DNA from 2 places in the Balneola vulgaris DSM 17893 genome. Region 1 is predicted to be linked to the other one. Evidence: riboswitches for the same ligand, from Rfam matches in the RefSeq annotation. Region 1 holds a riboswitch; the other holds the start of a gene.
The links. Region 1 has a riboswitch for cobalamin ahead of B155_RS0108920 (TonB-dependent receptor plug domain-containing protein). Riboswitches for the same ligand answer to the same signal wherever they lie in the genome.
Positions count from the first base shown of each region.

Region 1 (15,157 bases):
GTTTACGTATTGTGGATGTATCGGGTGAGCTCATGGGTAACCTATACGACCAAGGCCGTGAAATCGCACGCTTCTTACCTAAAACTAGTGAAGGTAATGCTCCAAATACACCTATGGCTTGGGGGCCACAGCCTTACAAAGACATGATTTTTGTTTCTGATATGAGTTCTGGCCTTTGGGCTTTAAAACTCAAACCTATTCAGAATACAGCAAGTAACTAATTTATCTATAACCATAACTAATCAACAACATGACAAAATTATTCACACGCTTGACCTTATTGGTGGTAGCCCTTGTTTTCGCATCGGGTACGGCCATCGCTCAAGAGAAAAAAATTGTTTTCTCTCAAAAGCAGATAAACCTAAAACTCAATGAAGAGTCAAAAATTGAAGCGAAAGTAGTAGACGCTCAAGGCAATACAACTGCCGATTCTTTAATCTTCTTTACAAGAAACCGTCGTTCTATCATTGTAACACCAAAGGGCGATATCAAAGCAATTGCTTCTGGTAGTTTTACAGTAATTGCTCGAACTATTACTGCTGATCGTAACGATCGTATCACTGCAACACTTCCAGTAAACGTAGCCTACCCTCCTGTAAAATCAATTACATTTGCGAACACTCCTAATAATTTCTACAACACCACTACGGTTGAGTTAGATATTCAGGTAATGGATGAGGCTAATGTATTACGCGACAATGTTGAAGTTACACTGAGCAGTTCAAACCCAGATGTAGCAACTGTTGATGAGTACAACAATGTAACAGCACATAAAACAGGTAACTTCACTATTACAGCCAAAGCTGAAAACAAAACAGCTACTTGGAAGTCGAAAGTAGTTAAGAACCCAATCGACCGTATTGTACTAACGCACAACTACGAAGGAAAGGAAATTCGTACGGGTGACGTAGTTCGCTTTACAGCCAAAGCGGTTGATGCTCGTGGTAATGAAGTTAGTGATGCACCGCTTTTATATTCTTTTATTGCTGAACCAGATGATCAATTAGGTCAGGGTGCAGCAGGTCAAGTTGCTCAAGACGGACGTTTTGTAGCTAATAAAACTGGCAAGTACACTATCATGGCACAAACAGGTAATACAGTTGCACGTAGCACCATCAAAGCCGTACCAAGAAATGTTCAGCGTCCAATCACGGTAGTTGGAAAAGGTATTGTAAATCACACCAGAACTTCTGACTTATGGGTTTGGGAAGGCGTTGACGGTAGAGATTATGCTGTTACCGGTACCTGGGGTGGCAACGGTGAAGCACTATTCTGGGATGTTACCGATCCTGAAAATATCATCCCAATTGATACTGTTGTTGTAGATGCACGTACAGTAAATGATGTGAAAGTATCAGAAGACGGCCGCGTAGCTGTTATTACTCGTGAAGGAGCTTCAGACCGTAAAAATGGTATCATCATCCTTGATGTAACCAACCCAAGAGATGTTAAATTACTTTCTGAGTACACAGAAGGTATGACTGGCGGTGTGCATAACACCTTTATTTATGAAGACCATGTATACGCTGTAAACAACGGTCGTAAGTACGACATCATCAATATTGAAGACCCAAGAAACCCTAAAACAGTAGGTGTATTTGAATTAGATACTCCTGGACATTCTATTCATGATGTATGGATTCAAGATGGTATCGCATACTCTTCAAACTGGAGCGATGGTATTGTAGCTGTTGATATTGGAAGCAATGCAAGCTCTGACCTTCCAGGTGCGGGTGGTTCACCAGAAAACCCAGTACAGTTAGGTAGCTATACATACCCAAGTGGCTGGAACCATGCTGCATTCCCATTCAAGAGCCAAAGTACAGGTGATTTCTACGTTGTAGCTGGTGACGAATCTTTCCCTTATGGTTTAGATACTGAAGGCCCAAACCGTGCTGCGGGTTGGTTACACTTTGTGAAATTTGATGACTGGGATTCTCCGGAAGAAGTTGCACGTTACCAAGTTCCTGAAGCTGGTACCCACAACTACTGGGTTGAAGGCGATATCATGTATGCATCATTCTATAATGGTGGCTTACGTGTTATTGATATCTCAGGTGAGCTTATGGGCGACCTATACGAGCAAGGCAGAGAGATTGCTTCTTTCAGACCATATGATAGCGAAGCATTCATCCCTAATGCTACTTTCGTTTGGGGTCCACAGCCATATAAAGGATACATTTTCCTATCTGATTGGAATTCAGGAATTTGGGCAGTTAAATTGGGCGAAAGCACAGCTCAAGGCACTAACTAATTCAAACTTAGGTTAAATACATTGGGGGCTTTATGCCCCCTTTACTTTTAAGCTGAAACACTATTTAATATGCGTGATATGAATCATCACCCAAAGAGACGAATTTTAGCAATTACATTTTTATTTCTAATTGGATTCTGTTTATCTGCCTTCTCGGTATCGGCTCAAGATTACTATGTTTATGTAGCCGCTGAATCGGAAGATGAGGTTCACCTGATCAAATTAGATGGAGAGACCGAAAAAGCTGAAATAGCTAAAACTATTACCGTTGGTCGTTATCCTACTGAAACTGATGGCCCACATGGTATTAACATTTCCCCAGATGGCGAATATTGGTTCTTATCCATTGCCCATGGAAATCCATATGGATACCTAGCTAAATACAAAACTGGAACCGACGAACTTGTAGCCACTACAGATTTAGGAATGTTTCCAGCGAGTATGGAAATATCTAAAGCTACTGGCTTACTATATGTAGTAAACTTCAACCTTCATGGCGATATGGTACCAAGTACCGTTTCTGTGGTAGATCCAGAATTCATGGAAGTGGTAACCGATATTGAGACTGGAATCATGCCTCACGGTTCAAGAATATCAGATGATGGTACGAAGCATTACCATGTATCTATGATGACAGATGAACTGTATGAAATTAATACAGGTGCACTTCAAGTATCTAGAAAACTGAACCTGCGCAAAGGTGCTAAAAAGATGAAAGAGATGGACCATAGTAAAATGGATCACTCCCAGCACCAAGCAAATGGAATGAAAGGCATGGATATGAAAATGCACAAGCCTGAAGTTAAACCAACTTGGGCCGACCCGCATCCAACTAAGCCTCTTGTTTATGTAGCAGGTAACGGTTCGGATGAAATCATTGAAATTGACACTGAAAAGTGGGAAATCACACGTCGACTAAAGTCAGGTAAAGCACCTTACAACCTTGAAGTAACACACGATGGCAAACTACTTGTAGCAAGCTATAAAGGTGAAGCTGCAACAGGCATCTTCGATCTTAAATCAGGTAAAGAGATTGCTAAAGTGCCAAATAGCCGAAAAGTAACTCATGGTGTTGCTATCTCAGCCGACAACAAGTACGCATTTCTATCGGTTGAAGGAATTGGTGGTGAGCCCGGTTCTGTGGACATTATCAACCTCGAAACCAACAAGCGTATTGCTGTTGTTGAAACTGGAAAGCAAGCAGGTGGTATTATTTTCTGGAAACAGGAAGGATAAACTACTTTCTATCTAGTAATTCATTTTAAGCGAGATCACATGACTCGCTTTCATCCCTTTATTAGCCAACTTGGCTACCGTTTCTTCATCTAAGATGTCGAGATGATAGCCAAGTTCTTCGGCTATCACTGATAATACAGGATCAAGCTTCCCATCTTCTGTATTAAAACGCACATAAGCAGATCGCGTGCGTAGATCAATTTTCTTAATTGCCCTTCCCAACATATTCGAACATTTCGAAATATCATTTATCATGAATTTCTGCTCAAGCTGTGGGCGTGGCTGTGTAAACTCGCGGGTAGTTTCACTTACCGTTAAAATCTTTGATGAAGCTTTGTCAAACTGTAACCACTCGATACGATAATGAAGCAGTTCAATAAAGTAATTTATGTAGCTTGGATTAATCCCTGAGATCGCAAAGTAGATTGGGTTATTAAGCACCTTTCCTACTTCTTCTATCTCAACGTCGAACCAAATAGTATCTTTTTGAAGGGAAAATGTAGTGCTGTCAATTCCTTTCGATGAGTCTACCGTAAGTAGATATCCTTTGTCATCAAGACTGGAGATTTTAGAACCCTCAATCCCAAACTTAATAGCAGGTCTATCCGAAGTAGGGTTTACAAAATCAGGTGCATAGTTATTCACACGAACAACCATGTCATCTATATTAATTTTGATTCTAACAAACCCTTCCTCTATCGGAAGTCCATATGCACTATGTTCGCTCATTTCTTTACCTAATTAAAGCCCTCATTTTACTGCATCAAACATAATCTTTTAATTAAACAGGTGGATATTTAAAAACCTATTTTAGAGGATTATAATATTTAGTGTTAGCTAAAAATTTATTAAGTTCGATAAAAATTCTATTTATCATGATTCCAGATCTATTTTACGAATTAAATCCTATTACACAAGCTTTAATTGGTGGACTCTTTACTTGGGCTGTTACAGCATTGGGAGCCTCCCTCGTATTCTTCACTAAAAAGATAAATTACCCTTTATTAGACAGCATGATGGGCTTTGCTGCGGGGGTTATGATAGCGGCAAGTGTATGGTCGTTAATCATTCCATCTATTGATATGGCGGAAGCACAAGGCTCTATCCCTTGGTTGCCAGCCGTTATTGGTTTTCTTGGCGGTGGAGTGTTTTTAAGAATCTGCGATCAATATTTACCACATTTGCATCTTGGGTTAGACAAATCACAAGCGGAAGGGATTCCAACTAAATGGCGCCGTTCTACGCTTTTGGTGCTTGCAATCACTCTGCACAACATCCCCGAAGGACTTGCTGTTGGTGTTCTTTTTGGTGCCGCTGCAACAGGCGTTGACCCTACTGGTACTGCTACCGTAGCTGCAGCTATAGCACTTGCACTGGGTATAGGTATTCAAAATTTCCCTGAAGGCATGGCTGTTTCTATGCCATTACGCCGTGATGGTTTATCTGTGAAAAAGAGTTTTTGGTATGGCCAAGTATCTGGGGTTGTTGAGCCTATTTCAGCCGTTATTGGTACTGCCGCAGTAATATTTGTTCAACCAATGTTACCATATGCATTAGCCTTTGCAGCTGGTGCCATGATTTATGTAGTTGTGGAAGAATTAATACCCGAGAGTCAGCATCATGGAAACACCGATATAGCCACTTTAGGAACAATGGTTGGTTTTTGTGTGATGATGGTCCTAGATGTGTCTTTAGGATAAATTACTACCCATCCCATCCGAATTTAATAAGCATGCGTAGTCTCTATAAAACGGAGACTACCCATGCTTTCACTTGATAACAAAACCCTACTTATTGCAGAAGACAATATGGTCTTCTCTATTATACTTGAAAGACTTGTTGCTCAGACGGGTATAGAAACTATTGGTGTGTGTATAACAGAAGAACACGTTGTAAATGAAGCGCTTACACATCGCCCCGATTTCATCATTATGGACATTCTTTTAGCTGATGGAAATGGAATTGAAGCCGCAAAGAAAATTCGTAAAGAATACGAACCCACTATCATCTTTATAACTGGTGGTAAATTTTCTGAATATATTCAGCTCCATTTAGAGCGTGAAGAACATGTACTTTCAAAACCATTCAGTGTTGAAGATGTGAACATTGAATTTGCTAAAGCTCTAGGACTGATTCCCGTTCCGCAACTCCAAAGCTACTCAAAGAACTAAGAACATACAGGTAGCGCCTGTAGGGCACAATTCTGCAAACTCTGAAGTTTTCTGCATAGGCTTAGGTGCTTTCGATCGATCTATTTGCTGAAAGCCAACCTTTTTGAAATAATTGCTAGCCGTTTCTGTAAGTAAATATATACTATGCAGTTTTTGGTTTTTGGTGTAATTCAATAAATCCGTTATCAGCTCTTGGGCCACCCCTTTACTTCTATAATCAGGATGAACTACTACTGAACGTAGTAAGCCATACTCTTCCTGAATCTCAATGGCAGCACAACCAATTAGCGTATTTTCTTCAACTTTGGTAACAAAGTGAATATGATCTTGTTTAATATCCTGATAAGGTAACGAAGCTTGTTTTAAAAGCGCTTGAATCTGATCATATGGAATAGAATTTCTATTCATGCTCTTCGACTGATATTGAGGACCTTCCTTTTCCTTCAATGAGCCAACTTCTGAGTTTAATTGCAATAGAATGGTCCATATCATTAATTCCGAAAGTCATGCCCTTGGCCCCCGACGCTGTTGTAACCGAGACGGTCGACAAGTTTTTATACTCTTGAAACGGATGTGCGGACTCATCCACTACTTGAATTCGATTTCGTCTGATAAAGGCCGTTTTTCGAACCAAATCCCGCGATCGAATAACCAATTGATGTTGATTAAATGTGAGTCCCGCATCACGGAAACGAAGCCATCCTAATATCGAAAATGGAACTACTAATAAGCTAAGCATCCAACCATAGGTCCAGTAGAAAGAAGCAAATGGTAATGCCACTAGTAATAAGTAATTGGGTTTGCGAATATACTTAAAGAATGCTCGTTCAGGAGGTCTGACATCTAGTTTTTCGGGAGTAAAATCAGGCATAAACCGCTCAAAGAAACTACCTAAACTAGCTTTCGAGATATAGGGCGCTAATACTATCGATCGTTGCTTTTCTTGTTGTTGAAAGCCTGCACTTTCAACAAATAGCATTCCGAATCCAAATGGTTGCCGCAGTACTCCTTCTGTGAATCGAACTGCTTGTACTCGATCAAAAGGAATCGTTATCTGTTTGCGTTCAAGTAGCCCAGAGCTGATAACAAGTTCCTTTTTGTACTTTTTGATGGTGAAATCAGCGTGGGTCAAAATCACCCCAAGAAATGACAAGCCCCAAGAGAGAATAAAGATTACGATTACAAGCCCAATGATGAGTGTTACATTATTAAAACCTGGTAACCGATCTAATAAATACTGAAGGTTTTCTTGGTTGATGAATTGGTCCATTTGCCCGGATATAGCGCCTAATATCGATGCGATGATACCAAAATTGCCCGATGTTAACGCTGCCATCAATAATTCTCGCTTCGAAATCTTCCATTGGTCTTCGATCAAATCATCATCTAGCTCTTCAATTACTTGATCTTCCAAGAATTCATCGGTCGCTAATTCAACAGACTCTGCACTCCTATTCCGCTTTAAGGCATCCTGTAACTCTTTCGCTTCACCTGCTGATATAGCCGCTAGTGTTGCATTACCATTTCCACTTCCAGCTGACTTTATTTCAACTTTCACCAAGCCAAATAACCGCTGAATAATCCCTTCCGTTACATCAATGGTTTGAATGCGCTCACGATCCATGAAAAGGTTATTTCGAACTAAAATCCCCTTTTTAATCTGGAGTTCACCATCCTTTACACGGTATTCAAAACGTACCCAATCTAGCACACCAGTAACAAAGGCTAGTACTAGTGTTCCAGCAAATACATACCAGAATATCATCCCGTCTGATTGGCGGGTACCCACAAAGAATAGCACTAGAAAGGTGAATAAATTCTTTCGTACTAAATTGAACAGCTTATCAACAGCTGCCGCCCAATGTTGCCGTCTATATTCAGACATCCTCTTTTACCTGCCTTACCAAATACGAAATTTTATTACGAACCTCCTTCGCGATCTCATCATTGAGCGCTGGGATTTCGTGGGTGGTAGCCGCCGTTGATATTTTAACCGACGATAACCCAAACTTTCGAAATATGGGCCCTTGATTTGTATCCACATGTTGCACGCGGTTAATTGGAACCAGCGTTCTCTTTTTAACCACTAAGCCTCGAAGTAGATCTATCTCTTGCTCGCCCACATCATATCGCCAACGTTTCCAACGAAGGGAGGGAATAAAGAAGGATACCAATAAGTACAAGATAATTGCTGCGAGACTAAGCGCGCCAAAAATTATATAGTTTAGATCATTTGCCCACCACGAGATTCCACCATATCCAATTGCGGGAGTGAAAAAGAATAGTCCATAAATCAGTCCACTTAAGCGCCATGCTTTAATGGCATTTCGATCAATTCTTGTCTCTGGAGTATCATTCATAAGCTATTCTTTAACGGGCACGGTTTCTAATGTCGGTGCCTCTTCTTCATTTACACTAAACATGAGGACTAACCCAATAAGTAGCAAGATTAGAATTGATGTCATTCCTAATCGCTGGCTTCCAAATTGAAGGGTTAAAAATCCTACTAACATTGGCCCTACAAAAGAGGTCACTTTCCCAGAAAGTGCTAGCAAACCAAACATCTGATTTTCCAACCCAGGAGGTGATAATCGCCCCATAAAGGAACGGCTCGCCGATTGTATAGGCCCAACAAATATACCTAAAAGTAGTCCCCAAATTATAAACCACATTACAGATTGAACTACAATCAATGCTATTAATGGGATAATAAGTCCCAAAATAGATACGATAATAGTGAATTTACTACCTGATTTATCATCCAGCCAAGCAAAACCAAAAGCTCCTAGCCCAGCCGTTACATTTAATCCTAGTCCAAACATCAAAATTTGTTCTTCATCCATATCAAAAGTACCTGCAGCGTACACACCGCCTAAGGCAAAAATGGTCACAATAGCATCGTTATAGAATAAACGAGCTACTAAAAACCGAACGATATTTTTTAGTTTTTTAGCCTCTCGTAGTGAAGCCCGAATTTGAGCAAAGCCATCCTTCACTGCCTTTCCAATAGGTTTATTGGTTGAAGGAGTATCTTCTGTATTGAAGAATAAGGGTAAGCTAAACAGTGCATACCAAATTGCCGTGAGTATAAAAGTAGCTCGAACTGGTTCAGCCGTTGAAGCATCTAAGCCCAACCATAAACCATCGGTTTGGATGAATGCAAAAAGAGCCACTAACAAACACGCTAGTCCACCTGCATAACCGAGTCCCCAACCCCATCCGCTCCAACGACCTATCTTATCTGCGGGTACTAAATCAGGAAGCATTGCGCTATAGAATATAAAGGCAAACTCAGCACCCACAGTAGCCAGAAACACCATTATAAGAGCCATCCAAAGTGAATCGGTTCCAGGTTCCGCAAACCATAGCATAAAACATGCTATCACACAGAGTATGGTAAAAGCCGCAATCCAAGGTTTACGCCTACCCGCTTGATCAGCAATGGCCCCTAAAATGGGTGCCCCAATAGCGATAACAATGCCGGCTGTACCAATCATGTAGCCCCATTGCGAAGTACCTATCTCAACTGATTCTGCAATAGCTTTGGTAAAATAAGCTGCAAAGATAAAAGTCTGAATGATTACGAAATATGAGCTATTCGCCCAATCATATAACGCCCACGAAAATAGTCCTTTAGATTTGGCCGTAGTTGGTTTGGTCATTCAAGTCCCTTGAGAGTGTTTAATTTTTGTGAATATCGTTGAACCTCAGTTTAAAGCAAAATGAAGATTTTGATTGGTGCTTTTGTTTTCGATTCATTTTTAAACAAATTAGAGTCATCACAAACCCTACCTTTATGAAAAATCTTAGTTTTACCTCTACCCTTCTGCTATTTCTAATAGCCCTACTTTCATTTCAAAACCAGCTTCACGCTCAAGATTTCGAGAGCGTAAAACAAGCTATTCAAGCTCACACAGACAAAGAGCAAAAAGCATTCATTGAAGGTGAATGCGAAACGGTATTAGATCTCATGACAGATGATATCGGGTTCTATGCTAACGGTAGAAAGGCACCGTCTAAAAAAATGATTGGTATGTTTTGTGAGAAAATACCCCGTCCTTTCGGTACTCTTAATAATGATCACATGGAAATTATTCCACTTACCAATGAATCGGGCTATACCTTAAGAACGATGGATTATTATAAGGATGATCGAACCAAAGTAGAGGAAACAGTTACAAAAGTTTGGATAAAAACTACCGATGGTTGGAAAATAAAACATCTCCATTCAACGGTTAAGGAAATACCTAGAACAAAAGATTAAGGGGTATCTAAAAGGTCTAAAAACCAAAAGCCCATTTTCTGCTCATCGGTTTCGTTCGATAATTTGCACTCATCATCTTGCTGTTGAGGTGCTTTATACGACTTAAATACGACCTCTCCTTTTTCGAACGGAATCTCTTTTGTGAAGATAGGCCCATCATATACAAAAGTGTGAAACTCTCCATTTTCGCCACATGGGTCTACATTATCAGGTAAGCTTTCTATGAAATCATCATCCAATTCTCGCCCAACAAATGATTCATCTAGCAATTCCGATTTCACACATACAACTACGGCTTTAAATCCTTCCTCAATAAAAGCTCTCATTAGTTCTGTGGTGTTATGTCCCCACAACGGGAATATCGTTTCAATATCAGACTTCGAAAAATGATTTTCTCGATAGCTTCTTAAATCTTCTAAAAAGATATCTCCAAAAACAGCCGTATCTAATCCCTCTTTTTTTAGCCCTAGAAGTTTTTCATCAACCACCGCTTCATATTCTTTGAGACTTGGGGATGAATTTAGTTCAATAGTGTGTAAGGGAATTTGAATGGACTCCGCTTGCTTTTGCAACAATGAACGCCGCACACCATGCATTGAAATTCGATCGGTGTCGCTATTCACATTAGTTAACAAGGCTTCAATGTTGAATTGAGGATCTTGAAGCATCTTATGCAATGCCATGGCACTATCCTTTCCTCCACTCCAATTAAAGAAACTTGGTTTAGGCATGAATTTTGGCATTATCTAAGTCCATCAGTCGAACACATTTAGCAGAAAGAGCATGGCTCAAATCAAATAATTCAGGGTGAATTAAGCAGGCCATAAGTTCGATTCCTTGAATGATAGTACCTGCCGACGGTTGGGTGAATAAATCGAAATCAGCTACATATACTTCACCATTCTTCACAGCTGTAAGATCCTCCCAGCCTTTTCGTTGAGTTAGCAAGTGCATTTCAGCGAGTGTTCGCTTAACGTCAAAACCGCAGGGTGCTACGATTAGTACTTCAGGATCATATCGTAAAATTTTATCCCAATCTATTACAATACTGTCACCCGATGGATTTGAAAGCATATCGATCCCCCCAGCATATCCAATTTGATGAGGAATCCAGTGCCCACAGTTATAGATGGGATCAAACCACTCTAACAAAGAAACCCTTCTTAACGGAGCTCTATGTTTGCGCAATCGATCTGTGATTCCATTCATACGCTCATTTATATCAGCCATGAGTGTATAGGCCCTTTCTTCATAGCCCATCGCTTTCGCAATGGTAATCAGGCAATCAAATACATCTTGTAATGATTGGGGAGTTAATGGGATCAGCTTTGGCATTTTATCTAATTTAGCCACTGCTCTTGAAGTACACTCGGTATCAATTTGGCATACTTCACATACATCTTGTGTAAAAATGATATCGGGCTGAATAGACTGCAGAATTTCATCTTCAACGTAATACAGGCTTTTTCCTTGAGCTTTACTAGCCGAAAAAATTCGATCAATTTCCTCACTGGAGTATTCCTTTCCTTCCAACACACAACGTACCACAACCTGTTTCTCTTCTAAGGCTTTGGGAGGGCACTCAAAAGTGATACCGTCTAGATATTGATCTAAACCTAAATCATAAATCATATGAGTTGCGGCTGGAAGAAAAGAACTTACTTTCATAATAACGATGGTTTAGGCTTCTACTTTTTGAGCTTTCAATTGGAAATATTTAGCACTCATCCATTCATACCCTACAAATAGGAAAGTACCATAGAATAATGTTCCAAACAGTAAATTACGCTCGAATGGAATAGCAGCAATTAAACATGCTATAAACCCTTCTACTGTTTGAGGGTAGGTGTTCGAGTATAACCAAACTCCAATATCCGTCACAATCCAATGGATAAACACGACTACAAGTGAACCGCCTGCAAAGTTTAATGCCGTACGATCTTTCATGAGTACATTTCCTGCAAGAGCCATTAACACAAAAGCGCCATAGGTCCACGCGGCCCCTTCATAAAACAATACCCATTCACCGTAGAATACCAACTTATTCAAAACGATATCACTGAGCCACAATGCTGCAACGGGCACTATAAAACTATTCCAGCGGGCAAAATAAGCTCCTCCGAAAAGTGCCATTGCCCCAACAGGACTGAAATTACTAAACTCTGGAATCGTGGTGAGTTCATGCGACATAAGCACTCGCCAAACCGCTGTAACAGCGACCAGGCAAAGTGCAAAGCCATTTCTAAAAGTAGTGTCTTTGATTTTCATAATTCGAACGATTATCTGATGTTAAAACGTAGACCCGCTTTGCTATAAATACCAATGGTATTATAGCCATACACTTCAGTGTAGTCGGTATCAAACAAGTTCTTGATGTCTGCAAATAAGGTTAATTGCCCTTCTAATAAAGTGTAATCTGCATATAGATTAACTAAGGTAAAGGCATCTAAAGTCTTAGACTCGCTAGCAAATGTATTAGGGTTGAAGAATACATCTTCACGCTCGCCAGTATGACGTACTTGTAGGTTCACATTCACATCATTACTTGGACTTACTAAAAAGCTAAATCCAAATGCATGTTCAGGTCTGCGAATAAGGTTATCTCTTTTCACTTCATTTCCAGAACCATCTAGGGTTGTTTGCTCGCCCGTTAAATAGTTATAGAATGATTGAACGGTCAAGAATTCGTTTACCAAATAGTTAGCACTTAGCTCAACACCTTGATCGTCTTGCTCATCTTGGTTTTCGTAGCCAGTACCGAATGTATAAATGATTACGTCATCAATATGACGGTTGAAATACAGCACCTCTGCATTAAAACGACCGTTATTGGCATAATATTCAATCCCAAAATCGATGTACCGGCTCTTCTGAGGCTCTAAATCAGGATTAGCACCGAACGGGCCAAACAATTCGTTTAAAGTAGGAGCTTTGAATCCCGTTGCATAAGAAGCAAGAACTCGAATGTTCTCATTTACATTATAGTATGGAGAGAAATTATAGGTTAACTGAGTTCCAGCATCAGAATGTTCGTTCAACCTAAAACCTAATTCTGCACCTAAGCCATTTTCAGCTTTTAAAATGGAAGAAACATAAGGACTGATTAAGGTAGCATCCGGGTTGTTAGTGTTTGCATCGTTGTCGTCTAAAACTTGCTTCTGGTAATTGAATCCACCTAAAACCGTTACATTTTCGCTGGCCGCATAGGTACTATAGATATCTAAGTTCTGGATATTCCCTGTAAATTCTGAGGTACCGAATCCACTTTCGAACGTACGTTCAACTTCATTGTATTGGTAGCCTCCTTTTACGGTCCAAGCATCATTTTCGAAATGAATATCTACCCCTGGGTTTACCAATTTAGCCGTGTACTTATTGGGGGCATCTGCAAAAGCGCCACCGTCATAATCACCTTCATAATTGGTGTAATTCACAAAGGGCTTAATAGAAAGCTGTTCCGTTAAAGCGATATCGAACTTGGCACTTAATGCGTCGCGGTTGAAGCCGTCTTTATCAAAGTTACCAGCATCATTCTCATCTTTAGCTTCGCTAATCCCATCGGTAGTCTGCTTACTGTAATTCAATGAGTAGCCTAGTAAGTTTAATCGGCCATTCACTCCCGCTGAAAGATCTACCGATTCATATGAACCGTAGGCTGCCTTACCGTTAACAGCTACTGTTTTATCTTGAGGCTTTTTAGTGATCACATTAATCACTCCTGCGATTGCATCAGAACCGTAAAGCGTTGACATACTTCCTTTTACCACTTCCACTCGCTCAACGTTATCGAGGGAGATAAGACGTAGATCTACGGCTCCGCCTGCTCCAGAGGGATCATTTACCGGCTGACCATCAATTAGGATCAGTACATACTGTGTGGTTGCGCCTTGAAGGTAAACGCCCTTGTCTTTACCAGGGTTACTGAATGCGCCGTTGATTACAATCCCTGATTGATCATCTAACAATTGAGCTAAGTCTTTACCCGCACTTTTGCGAATCTCGGCTTGATCAATTACTACAACAGGACGTGTAGTTTGGCGTGTTTCTGTGGGGATTTTGGATGCTGTAACTACAACTGTATTTAGTTCTAGTGTATCCACGGGTACACTTGTTTGCTGTGCTTGAATGGAAGAGGTGCTCAGCAGAACCCCTGCAAAAATACTTAGTAATGTTTTGTTGCTCATGGTGTTTTATTAATGATTACCGATGAGCTTCCGGTTGTTAGAGGGGATAAAATCTTGATAACGAAGACACAGGAAATGAGATACTAGAAAACCTGCGTATTCTGAGATGGATCTAATCCCGGCCTTTCCTCCGAAAGCCTGAAAATTCAGAAATACAACGGGCAGGTCTTCTGGCTCACTCCTAGAAGTCGACGCCTTCCCATCAGTTCGGGGTGAACTAACAGTGGCATAATGCCGAATCTACTTGAGAGTTTACAGCTACGGGGATAGCTCCGGATTTTCACCGGATTCCCTTTTCATTTCAGAATACACATGGTATTCATGAAAACCTGTTGCGCCAAAAGATTACGAGCTTTTTTCGGCGATGTCAATAGAACCTAAACATCAATAATTTTTGAATTTGAATCTCTTAAAAAAAAAAATATACTATATAGGAGTTAACTGTAACTAATTAATATACACATGAATAACATTAAATATATTGATCTAGCTTTGATTAGCACGTTATTTACATTATTACTGGTTTTTTATTTTACATCCCCAGTTAAAGCACAAGAAGCTCAAGATTGTACAGAATATTGTGAAAGTTTGTGTGGTGAAGCGACCACAAGAGTGTGTCAATATACCTATTGCAATAATGAACCAAAAACTTGCATGGGTAAATGGATACCTGAGAACAATTAATTCTAATGAGCTTACAGTAAGATGTAAGCTCAAATTTTTTGAGCATGATTACTTACATAAGAATATTCATTATAGCATTGATTATCATCTTAGGCTCATTGTTACTATATAGATTAAATGCTATTGATCCCTCCTTGTCTTTAAATGAAGAGCTTAAATTATCTCAAACTAAAAATGATTGGAATCGAAATTGGTTGAAAAACTCAAATCAACCCATTCAATTAAACTCTGACATAACCGAATATCTCTATAAACCTGAGATGCTCGATACGTTTAACGACACTTTATACATAACAGATTATGCAGACATGCATATTAAAAGATTTACCAAAGATGGTAAGTATATAGATACGTTTGGGAACGG
Region 1 is NZ_AQXH01000003.1:36,184-51,340, forward strand. It holds gene B155_RS0108850 (hypothetical protein) at 1-221, shown strand, start outside; gene B155_RS0108855 (Ig-like domain-containing protein) at 251-2,254, shown strand; gene B155_RS0108860 (YncE family protein) at 2,333-3,490, shown strand; gene B155_RS0108865 (hypothetical protein) at 3,503-4,219, opposite strand; gene B155_RS0108870 (ZIP family metal transporter) at 4,366-5,190, shown strand; gene B155_RS0108875 (response regulator) at 5,254-5,661, shown strand; gene arsN2 (arsenic resistance N-acetyltransferase ArsN2) at 5,650-6,069, opposite strand; gene B155_RS0108885 (PH domain-containing protein) at 6,062-7,546, opposite strand; gene B155_RS0108890 (PH domain-containing protein) at 7,539-8,021, opposite strand; gene B155_RS0108895 (MFS transporter) at 8,025-9,323, opposite strand; gene B155_RS0108900 (hypothetical protein) at 9,458-9,925, shown strand; gene B155_RS0108905 (Dph6-related ATP pyrophosphatase) at 9,922-10,668, opposite strand; gene B155_RS0108910 (ABC transporter substrate-binding protein) at 10,649-11,593, opposite strand; gene B155_RS13245 (DUF6580 family putative transport protein) at 11,606-12,193, opposite strand; gene B155_RS0108920 (TonB-dependent receptor plug domain-containing protein) at 12,205-14,109, opposite strand; cobalamin riboswitch at 14,253-14,457, opposite strand; gene B155_RS0108925 (6-bladed beta-propeller) at 14,838-15,157, shown strand, end outside.

Region 2 (15,157 bases), on a different contig from region 1:
CGATTTCCATATCGATGGTATCAACTAAATCAACTTCATATGATTCAATGCGAAGTATGTCGTAGTATTCTTTTACTTTTACAATATTAGATTTGAATTCCGTTGCTAATTTTCTTTTCTCTTCTTGAGAGCATTCTTTGATTGAGCTTAACTGTTTTTGGTAAATTTGTTTAGATTTTTGTAGAGCTACTTTCTGTTCATCTGTTAGACTATTCAATTTATTTTTAATTTCACTAATAAATTTTTCGTCAATTTTGATTTCAAGATGGATATCAGATTGATTAACAGGTCGTTTTTGCTTATTGACTTTTTGAGGTTTAGCTTCTTTTTTAGGTACTTCAAGCTGTAGTTCTTTATTTTCATTGTTGCACATTTCAATAAAATCTTTTTCGGAAAGTATTTTAATGGAAATTCCATTTTCAATTAATTCTTCAACTTTTCGGTGCTTCGAGCTTTTTTCATAACCCGCAAGCTTAGATGTATCATGTGTACCAACAACAAGTATAGTTGTCTTCTTGGAAACTGAATTTCTAATATTGCAGCCGATATCAGCAGCGATTTTGGCTGCATCTTTTCTTGGTATCGATAATGCACCTGTAAAAACCAAGTTTTCGCCATATAACGCCCCTTCTGAGTTTCCATCAAGTCTTATAGCTGAAGAACCGCTTTGATAAGGAAAAATTGGTTGGTCAACTCTTGTTAACCAATCCTCTACTGTTCGTTGAGTTTTCTCACAAGCAATATGCACAATTTTTGCAGCAGCTATAGCGTCCTCAAGAGCATCATGATGTCCAAACTGGATATCTAAAAAATCTGCAATATTTGCTAACCCATATCCTTTATAAGCAAACTGATCCCAAGTTCTACGGACAATTTTGGCGGAGTCAAGCCATTTTGGTTGTATAATTTCGAGATTATATTCAGTGCATGCACGAGTTACAGCAATTCTGTCAAACGGCATGTGATGAATCGTAATTTGGTTTGTAATTTTCTCAGATATTAAACTGTGGATTGCATCAAAGGTTGGAGCGTTCTGAACAGCTTCTTCGGTGATTCCATGTATAGAGCTGTTAAATGGGTCAAAATAAGCTTCGGGATTTACTAAGGAACTCCATTTGTCAACAATTTGCCCATCTTGGAAATGAACAAGCCCGATTTGGCAAATGCTTGAATAATCCGCATTAGCTGTCTCAACATCTATAGCAAGGAAGTTCATAGAATTTATTTTTTTATCTGTTTCTCCACTTCTTTTTGAAAGCAAGTAACTAGCAAACTAAGATTCCCAAGTTCGACATCTGGGCAATTGTCAATGTCGCGTCTTTTGTAAAATAAGTCGTGAAATGCAATAAAATCAGTGCAAAGGGTTACGGAATCAATTCTCGGATCGTCAATTTTGGGGTTCATTCTAATGAATCGCCAAGCTTGTTCTTTGTCTTTTGTATGTTTGAGAATCGAGTTTATAGTCTCTGTCCAATGCTCTATATGTTTTTGAAATACGCGCTCCACTCTAGAGTTTAAATCAATTTTAGTCTTGGTTTTCTTACCCTTTTTGATCCGTGTTGGTATATCGGATGTGTCTTGAAACTTAATAGTCAGTTCGTATGCTGTTCTTGTAATTGTATTATCCATTGTCATTTATTAAGGCATTCAACAATACAGTTAAAGATTGTTATTCATTTCACTCTATGAGTCATTATTAGTTCTACTCATTTTGCTGATTAAAAAAGTAATAAGGTAAAGACTAGATCTACTAGTATTTACCAAAACCAACTCGTTCCCCAATTCAGTAGATACCTTTCCCTCCTCGCTAAAATAAAAAATCCTCTATTTAAACCAATTGTTAATGTGTAAATGCATTGTATACATGGTGCTTAGCAAATAAAGCACTGCGTGGTATGTAGCTATGGGTTAAAATCGTAAAGCCACTATTTACAAAAGCTCATTTTTAAATGAGCCTTGTTAACTGTAAACTCCTGCATGATTCTTGATCCAGAAATACTGTCGAAGCTGTCTTCCATTGAGCTGAGAGCCAAGAAAATTGTAGAGGGCTTTATCTCGGGTTTGCATAAAAGTCCGTACCACGGCTTTAGTGTGGAGTTTGCCGAGCATCGCCCTTATAACACGGGCGACGATTTCAAGCATATCGACTGGAAGGCTTACGGCAAGAAGGAGCGATTTTATGTGAAGCAGTATGAGGAGGAAACCAACCTTCGCTGTTACACTCTCTTGGATACGAGTAGTTCAATGCTGTTTAAGCATTTCAGCTCATGGACTAAGTTGCGCTATGGTATCCATTATGCCGCTGCCCTAATGTATTTAATGCATCGCCAACGAGATGCCTGTGGCTTCATCCCTTTTTCGTCTAAGATCGAGAAGTTTATTCCAGCCAAAGGTACCTATGCCCACTTGCGTCAGATCTATACTGAGCTAGAACAGGAACTAGTGCGTGAGCATAAAGGGGAAGAGGAAAAACGGACTACTAGTACCGCTGAAGTCATTCACGAAGTGGCCGAACGGTTAAATCACCGCAGCTTGGTGATCATCATCACAGATTTATTTGAGTCGCCCCAAAAACACGACGAACTCATTTCCGCCTTAAAGCACTTGCGTCATCGCAATCATGAGGTGTTGTTGTTTAATGTGTTGGAACATCGCAGTGAACGAGAGCTCGCCTTTTCCGATAATAAAGTGGTGTTCGAAGACCTAGAGTCGGGCAGTGAAGTGGAAGTGATTCCAGCCCAAGTGAAGGAAGATTACATCCAAAAGGTGGAAGAGCATATCAAGAAGTTTAAGCTGGCTTGTTCAGAGTTCGAAATCGATTTTGAACAGATTGATATAGAGTCAGGCTTCGATAAAGCTTTGTTAGCCTACCTCAATAAGCGAAAGAGACTCGGCTAGTTTATCGGCAGGGCAGCCAAATAGGGTCGCCATCAAAAGCAGGGTTAAAGGTAAGGCGACTTTTGTTATTGCCATCGGCATCCATCACAAATAGCTCCCAATTCCCATCTACTTCTGCCCCATAAGCAATGGAAGAACCATCCGTTGAATAACGCCCCAATAGAATGTTGGAAGCACTAAAGGTTAACTGACGCAGATCTTGAGAAGTTAAGTGGTAGCTAAATAAGTCAGCGGATTCATTATAGCGATAGAAGATGAGCTTTTCCCCGTCGGGCGACCATGACGGATAACCATGCAGTCGATCACTGTTAGTGATGGCGGTCAATTTCGAACCATCGGCTTGAATAGTGAATATATCTCCATTGTGGAGGGTGTCGGTCAGTACAAAAGCGATGTGATCAGAAGTAGGTGACCATTGCGGCTGGTAGGGTTGATTGGCTCCTTCATGTAATACTTGGAGGTAACCGGTTTCCAGTTCCATCACCACTAGTTGATAGCTACTTGGGTTCACCTCTTTAGAGAACACAATACGGTTGCGGTTGGGGGCCCATGACGGGACTTCATCGCCTGCAGGATTGTTAATCAAAAACTCAGCTTCACCATTACTCAGGGACTTTTTATACAGTGTTCGTTGTCCGTTTATCTCACGACTAAAAACGATTTCTTGGTAGAACGGGGAATATCTCGGAGCCCCATCACTCAGGCTATCCCCTTCAAACAGAGAAAGTTCTAAGCTTTCAAGGTTCAAGTTATATAAATCACCATTTCCAGAGCGGTCGGAATAAAAGAGGAGTTGGTCGGAGCAACTTAGTGCTGCACCCTCATCGGTAGATGGCGTGCTCTGCTGGGGTACTTTGGTGGAAGTACTGCAGGCCATACACAGGCCGGAGATGAGTAAAATGTAGAGCCGCTTAGGGAGTTGCATTAGGTCACTTTTTGGTTCTTGAGAATCTTGTTTAGCAAGCTAGGATTCAAGCGTTTCATCCAGAGTGCGAGCTTAATTTTTAAGGGGGCGATCACGATTTCCTCTTTACGATTCATAAGTGGTGACCAAATGTTAGCCACCATCTCATCGGCAGTCATGGCATCCTCGTGCATATCACCCATTTTGCCATAGCTACTGCCATCGCCCGTCACCGCATTTTTGGTGATGTCAGTTTTAATTGGACCTGGGCATACTAAAGTCACCGCGATGTTATGCTCGTAACACTCTTGGCGAAGGGAATCAAAAAAGCCATGTAGGGCATGTTTACTGGCAGCGTAGCCTGTTCGGAATTTAGAGCCAAACTTACCTGCTACACTGCTGGTAGCAATGATGTGTCCACTGCCTTGTTCAATCATAGAAGGCAGTACTTCTCTGGTTAAGCCTACCGAGCCAAAGAAGTTTACTTCCATTAGTTTGCGGATGGTATCTAGATCGGTTTCTTCGAAAATAGATCGTTGACTGATGCCACCGTTATTGATGAGCACGTCAATATTTCCAAAAAACGAGAGTGCTTCTTGGGTTTTGGAAGCGAAGGTGTTGGATTGAGCCAAGTCGAGCGGCAGGATTTGAATGCGATCTGAGCTGGGGTCGATTTCAGTTTTAACTTCCTCAAGGGCTTCAGTTCGGCGAGAGGATAAAATGAGATTGGCTCCTTCCTTGAAATATGCTTTAGCAAAAGCCTTTCCAATGCCTGATGATGCGCCAGTAATCCAAACGGTTTTATTCTTCAATGTCATAAATATGCGATGAGTGAATGAAAGTATTTCTCAATCCGTTAAACTTCCATCTACAATATTAGTACTTTTCAGGTTTAAGATAACAAAGATTTAGTGCCATGAATGCTGGCAGAAATATTTTATTAGTTGAAGATGAATTAGAGTCGGGAGAAATGCTCTCTAATTTCCTAGAGTTGAACGACTTTAACATTATGTGGGCGAAGGATGGGAAAGAAGCTTTTTCCATTATCGAAGACAAAGCCAATGAAATTGATTTAGCTATTTTGGATATCATGGTGCCTTACCACGATGGCAAGGAAATTTGTAAGATGATTCGAGAGCATCCGGTGATACAAGACATTCCCGTGCTATTTTTAACGGCACGTGACGAAGAAGTGGATGAAATTGAGGGCCTGAATATCGGGGCGGATGATTACATCAAAAAGCCGGCTAGTTTGAACTTGATTAAGGCGCATGTGGAATCGCAGTTGCGCAGGGTGAAGCCCGAGAAAGCCCATTGGCTGAAATATGATCAGGTGTATTTAGACACCGAGACCCATCAGATGTTCATCAATGAGAAGCCTATTGATTTAACGCATACCGAGTACATCATAGCGGAGATGTTTTTCAAGCACCCGAAGTTGGTGTATTCCCGCAAAGAGATTTTAGAGCATATCAGTGATGAAGAGAAGTTTATCTTCGACCGCACCGTTGATGTGCATATCAAAAACCTACGGTTAAAAATGAAGGACGAAGGCAAGCTCATCAAAACCTACCGAGGCATTGGATATGGCTTCAATAGAGAGTATTTAGATTCATGAATATTCAATCGAAACTAGCTTTCACCTACATCACCCTGCTGAGTCTGGGCGTAATCGTCATCAGTTCGTATGCCATTTTAAGTATCCGTGCCTTTCTATTGGAAGAAGGCATCGTGAATTTTGAGGAGGATGCCCAAGTGTTCGCGAAGTCGTTCGAGGATATGGATCCCAATGAAAATCTCTTCGACAAAGCACTATTTGTATCCAATTTAACAGGTTATGAAATCGCTCTCTTCGATTCGGAAGGGCAGGTATTGGTAAACATCCCCGATGCCTTAACCGATTATGTGGATGCGCGTGAGTATCTAAATGATGACTTACAGGACTCTCTGAATGCCATGCCGGGTTCTCCTGTAGTGATTAATGAAGAGCTGTATCCCAAGTTGATTGCCTTTCAATATATAGGGGAAAACAGTTCCGAGGCTCGATACTTGCGTATTAGCCAGTTAAAGAGCACCATTTATGCGGCCGAGGCGAGCATCCGTCATTTGATTTATGGAGCGATGGTGGGCTCCATACTCGTGGTGATTATTGTGAGTTTTTACTTTGCACGCTATATGTCGAAGCCCTTATTACGCCTCAAAGAAGCAGCTTTGGATATCGCAAATGGAAACCTAGATCGGGAGATCAATCTAAAGCGATCGGATGAGTTCGGGACCTTGGCCCGTTCGTTGAATCAGATGGCTGATACCCTACGTGCTGATACCGAACAGCTCAAAAAGCTCAACGAAAAGCAGAATCAGTTCTTTGCTGATATCACCCATGAAGTGAGAAATCCACTGCATTCGATATCAGGAGCATTGGAGATGATGGAGCTCGAAAATTTAGAGGCTTCCAAAAAGGCGCAGTATATACAGGTAGCTCGAAAGCAACTTCAAAGAGTAACGCGTTTGTTTGAAGACTTGAAGACCTTACAGCGCTATGATTATGATGCGAGTTTCATCATTCGAGAGCAGGTAGAGCTAGGTAAACTGGTGGAGGGGATTTTACACGTGCACAAACCTTTTGCGGAAAAGAAGGGTATTGCACTGGTGTCGGATATAGAGGAGAACCTGAATGTATTTGTTGATCCGGATAAGATTGAACAAGTGATAGAGAATTTAACTTCGAATGCTTTGAAGTATACCAACGAGGGTACCGTTACAGTAGCTGCGAAGAAAGTGAAAGAAGGGGTTAAGGTGTCGGTGAGTGATACCGGTATTGGTATCAGCGATGAGCATTTAGAACGATTGTTCGACCGATTCTACCGAGCTGATAAAGCGCGTTCAAGAGATAAAGGAGGAACGGGCTTAGGCTTGGCTGTAGTGAAAAGTATCCTCACCGCCCATCAAAGTGATATACAGGTTGAAAGCACCGTAGGGAAAGGTAGTACCTTCCAATTTGTGCTCAAAGTTAGATAAGATCGGGCTTGAAGTACTTGTAGGCGATGGCCGCTAGCGAAGCACCAAATAGTGGTCCTACGGTATAGAGTGGGATGTCTAAATAAGAGGCTCCATTGAACATCAAATCAACAATGGCGGTGCCTATAGATAGGGCTGGGTTGAATACCGAACCTGAGATGCTTTCACCGGCCATGGTTAAGGCTGCAAATGAAAATCCCATGATGAATGCATAAGTGGCTACACTCTTGTTGGATGGCTTGCCAATCCAAGCAGTAAGGGCAACTAAGACGAGCACAAAAGAGAGCAGTACTTCAATAGTAAGCTGCTGGTAGAATGTAGAGTTTAAGGGCGCTTCCACATAAAAAACCAAGCTTGATAACATTAAAACAGTTGCCGCAGCAAGCATAGCTCCGATAGTCTGACCTAATACATACCCACCAAATTCTTTGATGGATAGTTTATTGAGCCAGAATGCACCTAAACTAATTGCTGGGTTGAAGTGCGCTCCCGAAATCAAAGCTCCTACATAAATAAGAGCACTTAGTGTAAAGCCTATAGCGATGGGATTTGTAGATACCCCTATCACAAGTACAAGAAAAAACGTGCCAATACACTCTATAAGGTATTTTTTTATCCCCAAACTGAAACTAATCTAATTCTTTGTCCTTCCTAAATTCTGCTGAAACTAAACGGTGGGCCGTGTAATTGCAATTAAATTATCGACAACACTTGTTTAGTATTTAATTAACTTTGGTCAGCTAATTAATACTTAATGTTTTAAGTCACGAACTAATAAAGGTAAAATTTTTTTAATGCGCATAATTGATAAGCTCAAAGAAAGATGGGGTATCGAAAATAGTTTACAGCTTTTTTTGATCTTACTTGTATTTGCTTGCACCGGATTCACTTCCCTGTTTGCACGGCGCTTCGTATTCGACCTTTTAGGCATTACTGATGAGCACTCGTTTTGGTTTAAAACATTGGTTTGGCTCCTCACAATCTTCCCCATTTATAACATATTGCTCTACTTTTATGGGGTCATTTTTGGCCAACGTGAATTCTTCACCAAATTTTTGAAGAAGATGCTGGGCCGTTTTGTGCGTAAAAAAGACAATGCCTCGGCATAATTCGCATTTCACTAGTCTAAGCCCAAGCTCATTCTATCTTTCTTCGACATCTTACTAGTTACACATTCATAGGAATGATCGATGAGTGATTTAATGAGCTCATCGGAAAGAGCAGATTGAGTATACACGCTGTTCCAATGCTTTTTATTCATGTGCCAACCTGCGGTGATATCCTCGTGGGCCTCTCGAAGTTGAACGGCATATTCAGGGTCACATTTTAAGTTCACCCGGTTGAAGTCTTCAATGGTAGCTAAGGCAAACATTTTACCCAGTACTTTATACACTAATGTTTCTTCCCCAAAGGGAAATTCTTCCGTTACCCCTTCAAAGCTTAGGCAGTAGTTTCTGAAATCTTCAATATTCATAGAGTCCTCTTTTAAACTTGAGTGCTCCTAATATGAATAATTATTAGTGGAACTCAAGCGAAATTAAAAAGCCATTCACCTATGGCGGGATGAATGGCTTGAATGCTTAAGGATTAATCAGGAATGATACTATTCACAGCTTGGGCAAATTTTGCGCAATAGTGGATCGGTTGGGCACGCATTTTCATCGGCTTGAAGAACTTCTTCGACACGTTGATCCCCAAACTTCTCACGTGCTTGTTGAATCAAATCAGCGTGGACTTCTTCTACTTGTTTTGTGGTATTGTCTGCAACTTCAACGTGAGTAGATTCCGATTTTTTTGAACTTCCAAATCCAACACGAGTGCCTCGTTTATTTACTTTAGAAGTGTACTTCTCGCCTTTTATTACTTTGTCGATGAAGCAATAGTAGGTCGACTTCAACTTTTTCTTCCATGCATAGAGATAGATATCACGCATTGCATCTCGCAGTTGTTCGTCGATGTAAATAGACTTGGATACCGCTTGATCGATGGATTCTTGGAAGGCCGCGGCTATATCAATTTGGCGATTTGGATGGATTTCATAAGCCGTTTTGTATACGTCTTTGTCAATCACCCCATCCAGTTGTTCAATATGCTGAACCGACCCATTGTGCTGCTTGATGAGGTTGGCCATATGGTCGTTCCAAAGTCCTTTCTCTTCCAGTGCGTGAATAAGCTGGTGGTTCACAACAATGTATTTACCCGACAAGGTATCTCGGGAATAGAGATTGCTGAAATAGCTGTCGATAGAAGAGGTAGTGCCACTAATGATGGAGATGGTAGCTGTTGGAGCGATGGCTAGGAGTACCGCATTTCGTCGAGGCGCATATGCATAGCCCTCACCTTGATCTTTGGCATCTGTATAGTGCTGGAATGGGGCTCGTTCGCTTGCAAGTTGCTCGGAGCTTTTGTAGCACACTTCTTTCATAAAGCGACCAATCTTACGAGCAAGGATCACCGCTTCTTCTGAGTCGTATGCTACGCCAAGTTCAACCAGAGCTTCTGCAAAACCCATAATGCCAATGCCCAGTGGACGAAGGTCCATAGTGTTTTTACGGGCTTCTTCTGAAGGGTAAAAGTTCTTGTCGAGGATATTATCGAGAGCAAGCACCATCGTTTGGAGGGTGTCCTCGATTTTACCCCAATCGAAGTCGCTTCGGTCATCCAGTACATGCTTCGAAAGGTTCAAGGATGCTAGGGTACAAACAGCGGTGGAATCAGATCGATTTGGAATAGCAATCTCGGTACATAAGTTCGAGCTATTGATTACTCCATATTGAGGGCACGGATTCTTGCGGTTATGCTCATCTTTAAACACCAACCACGGGTGCCCAGTTTTCGCAAGTTTAAAGAGGTATTTCTTAAAGAAATCGGCACCATCAAGCTTTTTGAATTGCTCGATTTTTCCTTGTTTAGCTTCTTCAATGCGCTGATTGTACTTGAGTGCAAAGTCGTCACCAATGGCTTCAACGAGTTCTGGACATTCACCAGGATCGAAGAGATAAACCGGCTCATTATGCTCAATGCGACGCATGAGCTCGTCGGGCATCCAAAGTTTTGTATTCAATGAAGGGGTGCGGAAGTAAGCATTACCGGTGGTTTCTTTTAGATCCAAGAAAGCTTCGATATCTAAATGCCAAGGCTGAATAGAAATCACTTGGGAGCTACGGCGGCGCCCTCCTTGTTGAATGGAATTCACCAGTGTATCGAATACTTTAATGAAGGGAATCACTCCGGAAGACTTTGCATTCAACGACTTGATGAGCGAACCGGTAGCACGAACACGAGTAACATCGGTACCAACGCCTCCCGCATGTTTAGCAAGAAAGGCGGTTTCTTCAGCTTTGGCCATAATGGATTCTAAGGAGTCGTCTACCACACTTACATAACACGATGAATATTGCGACATCGGCGTTCCTGAGTTGAATAGGGTAGGCGTAGAGTGCATATACTCGAGCTTGGAGAGTTTATTATATACACGCACCACTTCTTCGTTGGTGTTCCCAATGCCCATTGCCACACGCATGAAAAACCATTGCGGCTTTTCAATAATCTGCTGTTTACGGTTTTTCATGAGATATCGATCTCGGAGGGTGGTTAAACCAAAGTAGCCAAAGAGCTCATCGCGCTCGTAGTTGATGGAGTTACTCAGGAGTTCTATATCAAACTCAAACAGCTCTTCTTTGATGAGGTTTTCCTCCAAAGCATGCCTTAAGTAGTTTTCAAAGCCATCTAAATGGCGATCTATCTTCTTGTTGATTTGCTTGAGAAGCTGTCGAGTTGCTAAGTGGTCGTAGCGAGGATGATCGGGGATGAGCTGCTCGATGGCTTTGAGTAGCAACTGGTCGATTTCCTCGGTTTTTACCTGCTCAGGTATTTTGAGGTCTAGCTCTTTCATGATGCGGAACACGATTTCGTAATCGTCTTCTACTTCTAGGCCATTGAGTATTTGAAAAATGGCATTGATAATTTTTTGGGTCTCAAATTTTTCGGTGCTTTGATCCCTTTTTATAACAGTGCGTTGCATGATACTCTCCCTTTAGTAATTGGTGTATTCAGTAGATGAGACTTCAAAGAAGTTGATGAGCTTTTTCACATCCTCTTTTTGTAGAAAACGAAGAGGATTCTCGGTGATGTGGAATTCGGGCTCAAAACCGAGTTCTTCTAAACGGCGGTCGGTGATGTACTTGAGGTATTTTTCGAGTTCAGGACTGGAAATACCTAAAATGGTTTTATGCCCAAACTTGGTTTGTACGTACTCGATTTCTAAATAAGTACCTTTTAGAATAATGTCGCGAATGCTTTGTACATACTGCTCATCTTCGGCAATTTCAGGGGTCTCCTCGAGCATAATGAGGATGGCCTCAATTCCATTCTGAAGGTGTAGTGATTCGTCGATGAGGATAAGTTCCACACCAGATACCACATTCTTCATTTTGCCCATATCTTTTAGGGCAAAGAAATGCGCAAAGGAGGAGTAAAAGAAGATGCCCTCCATGATGATGTTGTTCAATAAGATAGCACGGAGCACGTCTTTTTTGCCCTGTAGGGTGTCGGGGTCAATTTTGCCATAACTGATCTTGTCAATTTCTTCAACAATGAGGTTCTGCTTCTTTTTAAGAACAGGGTCGTTGAAGGCAATGCCGTACATCTTATCACGGTCCATGTTGAAGGATTGCAGAACAATCTCAAAAAAATCACTGTGGATGTTTTCCATAAAGAGCTGTGTGCTGAAACTCATTTTGGCATGAGGGTCAGAGAGCATGGGGAAGAAGGAATTCACCAATACATTTTGAACTAATAGCTCAGAGGAGCAGAAGTACCCAACAGCGTGATCAAAAAGGTCTTTTTCGTCGGGGGTTAACTCTTGGTAATCCAATACATCTTGTTGGATGTTAAGCTCTTCAGGAAACCAAATGGCTTTCTTTTGTTTCTCGTAGAGTTCTTTGAAAATGGGATAGGCGGCCGTTTCGCTCAGTTCGATATTATCCCGTACCGAAGTGCGTGCAATTAACTTTTTCATACATGCGTAATTCTAAAAATGATGAGGCAGGGCGAAGAATAGAAGTACAAGCATACAGAGACAGTGAGGCCTATAGCTGGCGGACTATTCAACGGTGGTTCATTTCCCGAAACCTCGTTTACTTCCACAAAGGCAGGTCTCCTGGCTTACCGGGTATCGTTTTCGCCTTCCCATCTTTTTTGGAGCTAAGACAGTGGCATCGTGAAAACAACAAAACGGCTTACAGTTGCGGGTACAGCTTCGGTTTTCCTTATGGTCACCGAATTCCCTTTTCATCATCATCGAATAATCGAATCTGACACCTTTGTTGGTTTACAAGATGGGCTTTAAGTGGAGTATTGTCAATGCTTAGTTTCCCACAATCGTTGGGAAGTTATGCACAAAAAGGTAGAGCGTTGAATTAGACTGAGAGTGAAAAGATCAGTTCACTTTTTGGTATTCATCTACAAAAGTATCGAGTAAATCCACGGCCGATTCGGGGATGATATGAAGCATGTCATAGGATACAATGCCCACAAAGCCCGTGTGCCAAGTAGCTGCTACTTGAGTTAAATCATTTTTTAAGATCAGCTTGGTAGGTTGGTAGAATCGAACGTCAACCGCAAAAGGATAAGTGCCATTTCCAGCGTCCATGATATTCACGTGTAGATATAAATAAGGCGCTTCATAAGAATCTAACACCTGTTGATTGCTTAGAATTTGAGCACTGGTAGGCCGAATTTTTTGAATGATTTCTTGGCGTAAACTAGCTGGGGCGATACTGCTGTCCTGCAAAGAAGCGGGTTTCTCGATGTTCACAACTATGCCAAAAGCCGGAATACCTGCTAATGAGCCGTTTTCAATTTGAATTTCACTCTGGGCAAAGGTGCTGATTGAGCAGATAGCAATGCAGAAGAGAGTTAATATCCATGATTTTTTCATAGCACATCCTGTTGGTAAATATTGAAGAACTAACGCTTGGAAACAGAATTTATTCAGTAACCTCTACCCCTTTCCAAAAGGCAAAATGATCTTTGATTTGCTTAGCCGCATCCTTAGGATTTGGGTAATACCAAGCTGCATTGGTGTTTTCATCGCCCTCAACAACAATGCTTTTATAGCTGGCTTCTCCTTTCCATGGGCAGGTAGTTTGATGCGAGCTATCCTTCAATAAATCTTTATTAACTGAGTCGGCAGGGAAGTAATGATTGTTTTCAACTACTACGGTATTGTCGCTTTCAGCTATAACGGTGCCCTTCCAAATTGCTTTCATATCGACCTCTTAATTTAGGGATGAGATAAAGTTCTTTGCTAGAAGTAACCATCCTGCTATCAAACAAATTCCCCCAATGGGTGTGATGGCTCCAAGCCATGAGGTATTGGTTAAACAGAGCAGATATAAACTCCCTGAGAATATGATGATACCCGCCAGAAAGGAGTAGCCTACCCAATCAAGGTTGAGCTCAAACTGTTTGGCAAGCACCTCCACCAGTAGTAGTGCTAGGGTATGCCACATATGATAGGTAACGGCGGTCTCCCAAGTGGCCATGCGCTCGGGAGTTAGGGTGTTTTCTAAAGCATGAGCACCAAATGCCCCAAGGCCTACGCCTAAAGCTCCTAAAATAGAAGCGGTGATTATGAGAGTTTGTGGGCTCATGTGGTTTGAAATCCTATTTTTTTATGAGATCCATCACAGAAGGGTTTATTGGCCGAAGCACCACAACGGCAAAAGCTCATTCGCTTTTGAGTTTCAGTACACTGATCCCCTCCAACTAATTCGTAATTCCCTTCCACAACAAAAGGAGCATTATCAATGAGCTTAATGAGTAGCTCGCCACCCTGTTCTTCCTGAGGCTCTAGCTCGAGGCGTTCAGGGTTGTATGAACAGCCCGACTCAAATCCAGCTTCGATATGCGAGTTATCACATAAGGGTTTGTTAGAAGAAGCTCCACAACGGCAGAAGGCCAAACGGGTTTCTCTCATCACTTCATTGCCTTCGCTATCTACCACCTTCAGGTTGCCATAAGCATATAATGGGCCGTCTTCGGCAATCACTAGCTTATTTTTTGAAGGAGGTTGCTCGGGATTTTCTTTGTTTTTGAAGTGGTATTGAAGCGCACCAGTTGGGCAGCGTTCAATGGTTTCTACAATTTTTTCTGAATCAGATTCTTGATCGGGATCAATCCATGGTTTGCGATTGACATCGAATACTTCGGGAAGTCCATGCACACATTCTTTGGCGTGTATGCATCGTTTTAAATCCCAAGTTACTTCAAGTTCTTGGTTCTCGTATGAATAGATTTTTTTTTTCATGTCCTATAATTTTACTGCAAAGCTTACTAATGGTACTAATGCATCAGTTTCAGAAGGGAGTGAGAAAAAGCCTAAATCTGTAGCAATTCGCCGTCCTATAAACCGAGCTCCAAATGAAAGTAATGGTTCTGAAGCATCAATATCAGGAAGAACCATATTTTCTGATAATAAAGCAAAGCGTTCGCTGATTCTCCATTGCGCTCCTAGAATCACTAGTGCATCAGAGGTGTTGTTTCCATCAAAGCCCACGCCTAAACCTGCAGTTAAATCCAGATTGTTGAAGGTAAATGTGGAGGACCCAAATAAAGTAGTAATGCCTTGGTTGGAATCGAGGATGTTATAGTAGTTGATATTGGCCGACAAGGAGATGTTTTTGCTTGCTTTGCCACCCACTTTGGCTCCAATTAAGTACAGTTGGTTTTCCACGCCCAAGCCGGGAATCATACTAAAGCCTGCATTTACACTAAAGTTCTTGGTAAGACCATAAGAAAAATTGGATATGAAAATGTAGGTGTTTTGGTAGTAGCCCGTTTTCGGTTCCAGCATTTTCCCACTTTGGGTAATAAATAATTTGTTGTTCGCGGGGTTTTTGTACCAACGTGAGCTTTTGTCGGAAGGATCAACCAAACGGATACTTTCAATGCGGTCGTAGCGAAGGTTGAAAACCCCATCATTGTTTTGGATACCCGCCATTTCATCATCGATAGAAACCACCAAACCCGTATAGGTGTTTCCGTTTAGCAAGGTAATAAAGACTTCTTGTTGGTTTTCGTAAGCAGAGATAAGAGTAGACTTATGTTTGCTTACTTGTGCTACAGATGAAGTGGAGAAACCAAGCAATATCAGTAGACAGAACGAGGGAAGGATAAGTAGCTTATTCATAATAAGTTGATTAGATACTATACAATAGTAACAAAGTGCGGGTGAAAATTAAAATTAAAGCTGACTACGTGTCAACTTCTGGAATGTTAAGAATAATTCGGTGTTATGAATGTTATCTTATCCTTACTTTATAGCATTCGTTA
Region 2 is NZ_AQXH01000008.1:1,439-16,595, forward strand. It holds gene B155_RS13990 (exonuclease domain-containing protein) at 1-1,216, opposite strand, end outside; gene B155_RS0111700 (hypothetical protein) at 1,222-1,629, opposite strand; gene B155_RS0111705 (DUF58 domain-containing protein) at 1,978-2,898, shown strand; gene B155_RS0111710 (TolB family protein) at 2,900-3,775, opposite strand; gene B155_RS0111715 (SDR family oxidoreductase) at 3,823-4,620, opposite strand; gene B155_RS0111720 (response regulator transcription factor) at 4,719-5,420, shown strand; gene B155_RS0111725 (sensor histidine kinase) at 5,417-6,820, shown strand; gene B155_RS0111730 (aquaporin) at 6,813-7,442, opposite strand; gene B155_RS0111735 (DUF6787 family protein) at 7,615-7,929, shown strand; gene B155_RS0111740 (MmcQ/YjbR family DNA-binding protein) at 7,941-8,294, opposite strand; gene B155_RS0111745 (ribonucleoside-diphosphate reductase subunit alpha) at 8,424-10,844, opposite strand; gene B155_RS0111750 (ribonucleotide-diphosphate reductase subunit beta) at 10,857-11,840, opposite strand; cobalamin riboswitch at 11,955-12,161, opposite strand; gene B155_RS0111755 (hypothetical protein) at 12,261-12,761, opposite strand; gene B155_RS0111760 (DUF427 domain-containing protein) at 12,811-13,092, opposite strand; gene B155_RS0111765 (DUF423 domain-containing protein) at 13,102-13,476, opposite strand; gene B155_RS0111770 (CDGSH iron-sulfur domain-containing protein) at 13,473-14,132, opposite strand; gene B155_RS0111775 (hypothetical protein) at 14,136-15,014, opposite strand.
Region 2: another riboswitch for cobalamin. It lies ahead of B155_RS0111750 (ribonucleotide-diphosphate reductase subunit beta); the one in region 1 lies ahead of B155_RS0108920 (TonB-dependent receptor plug domain-containing protein).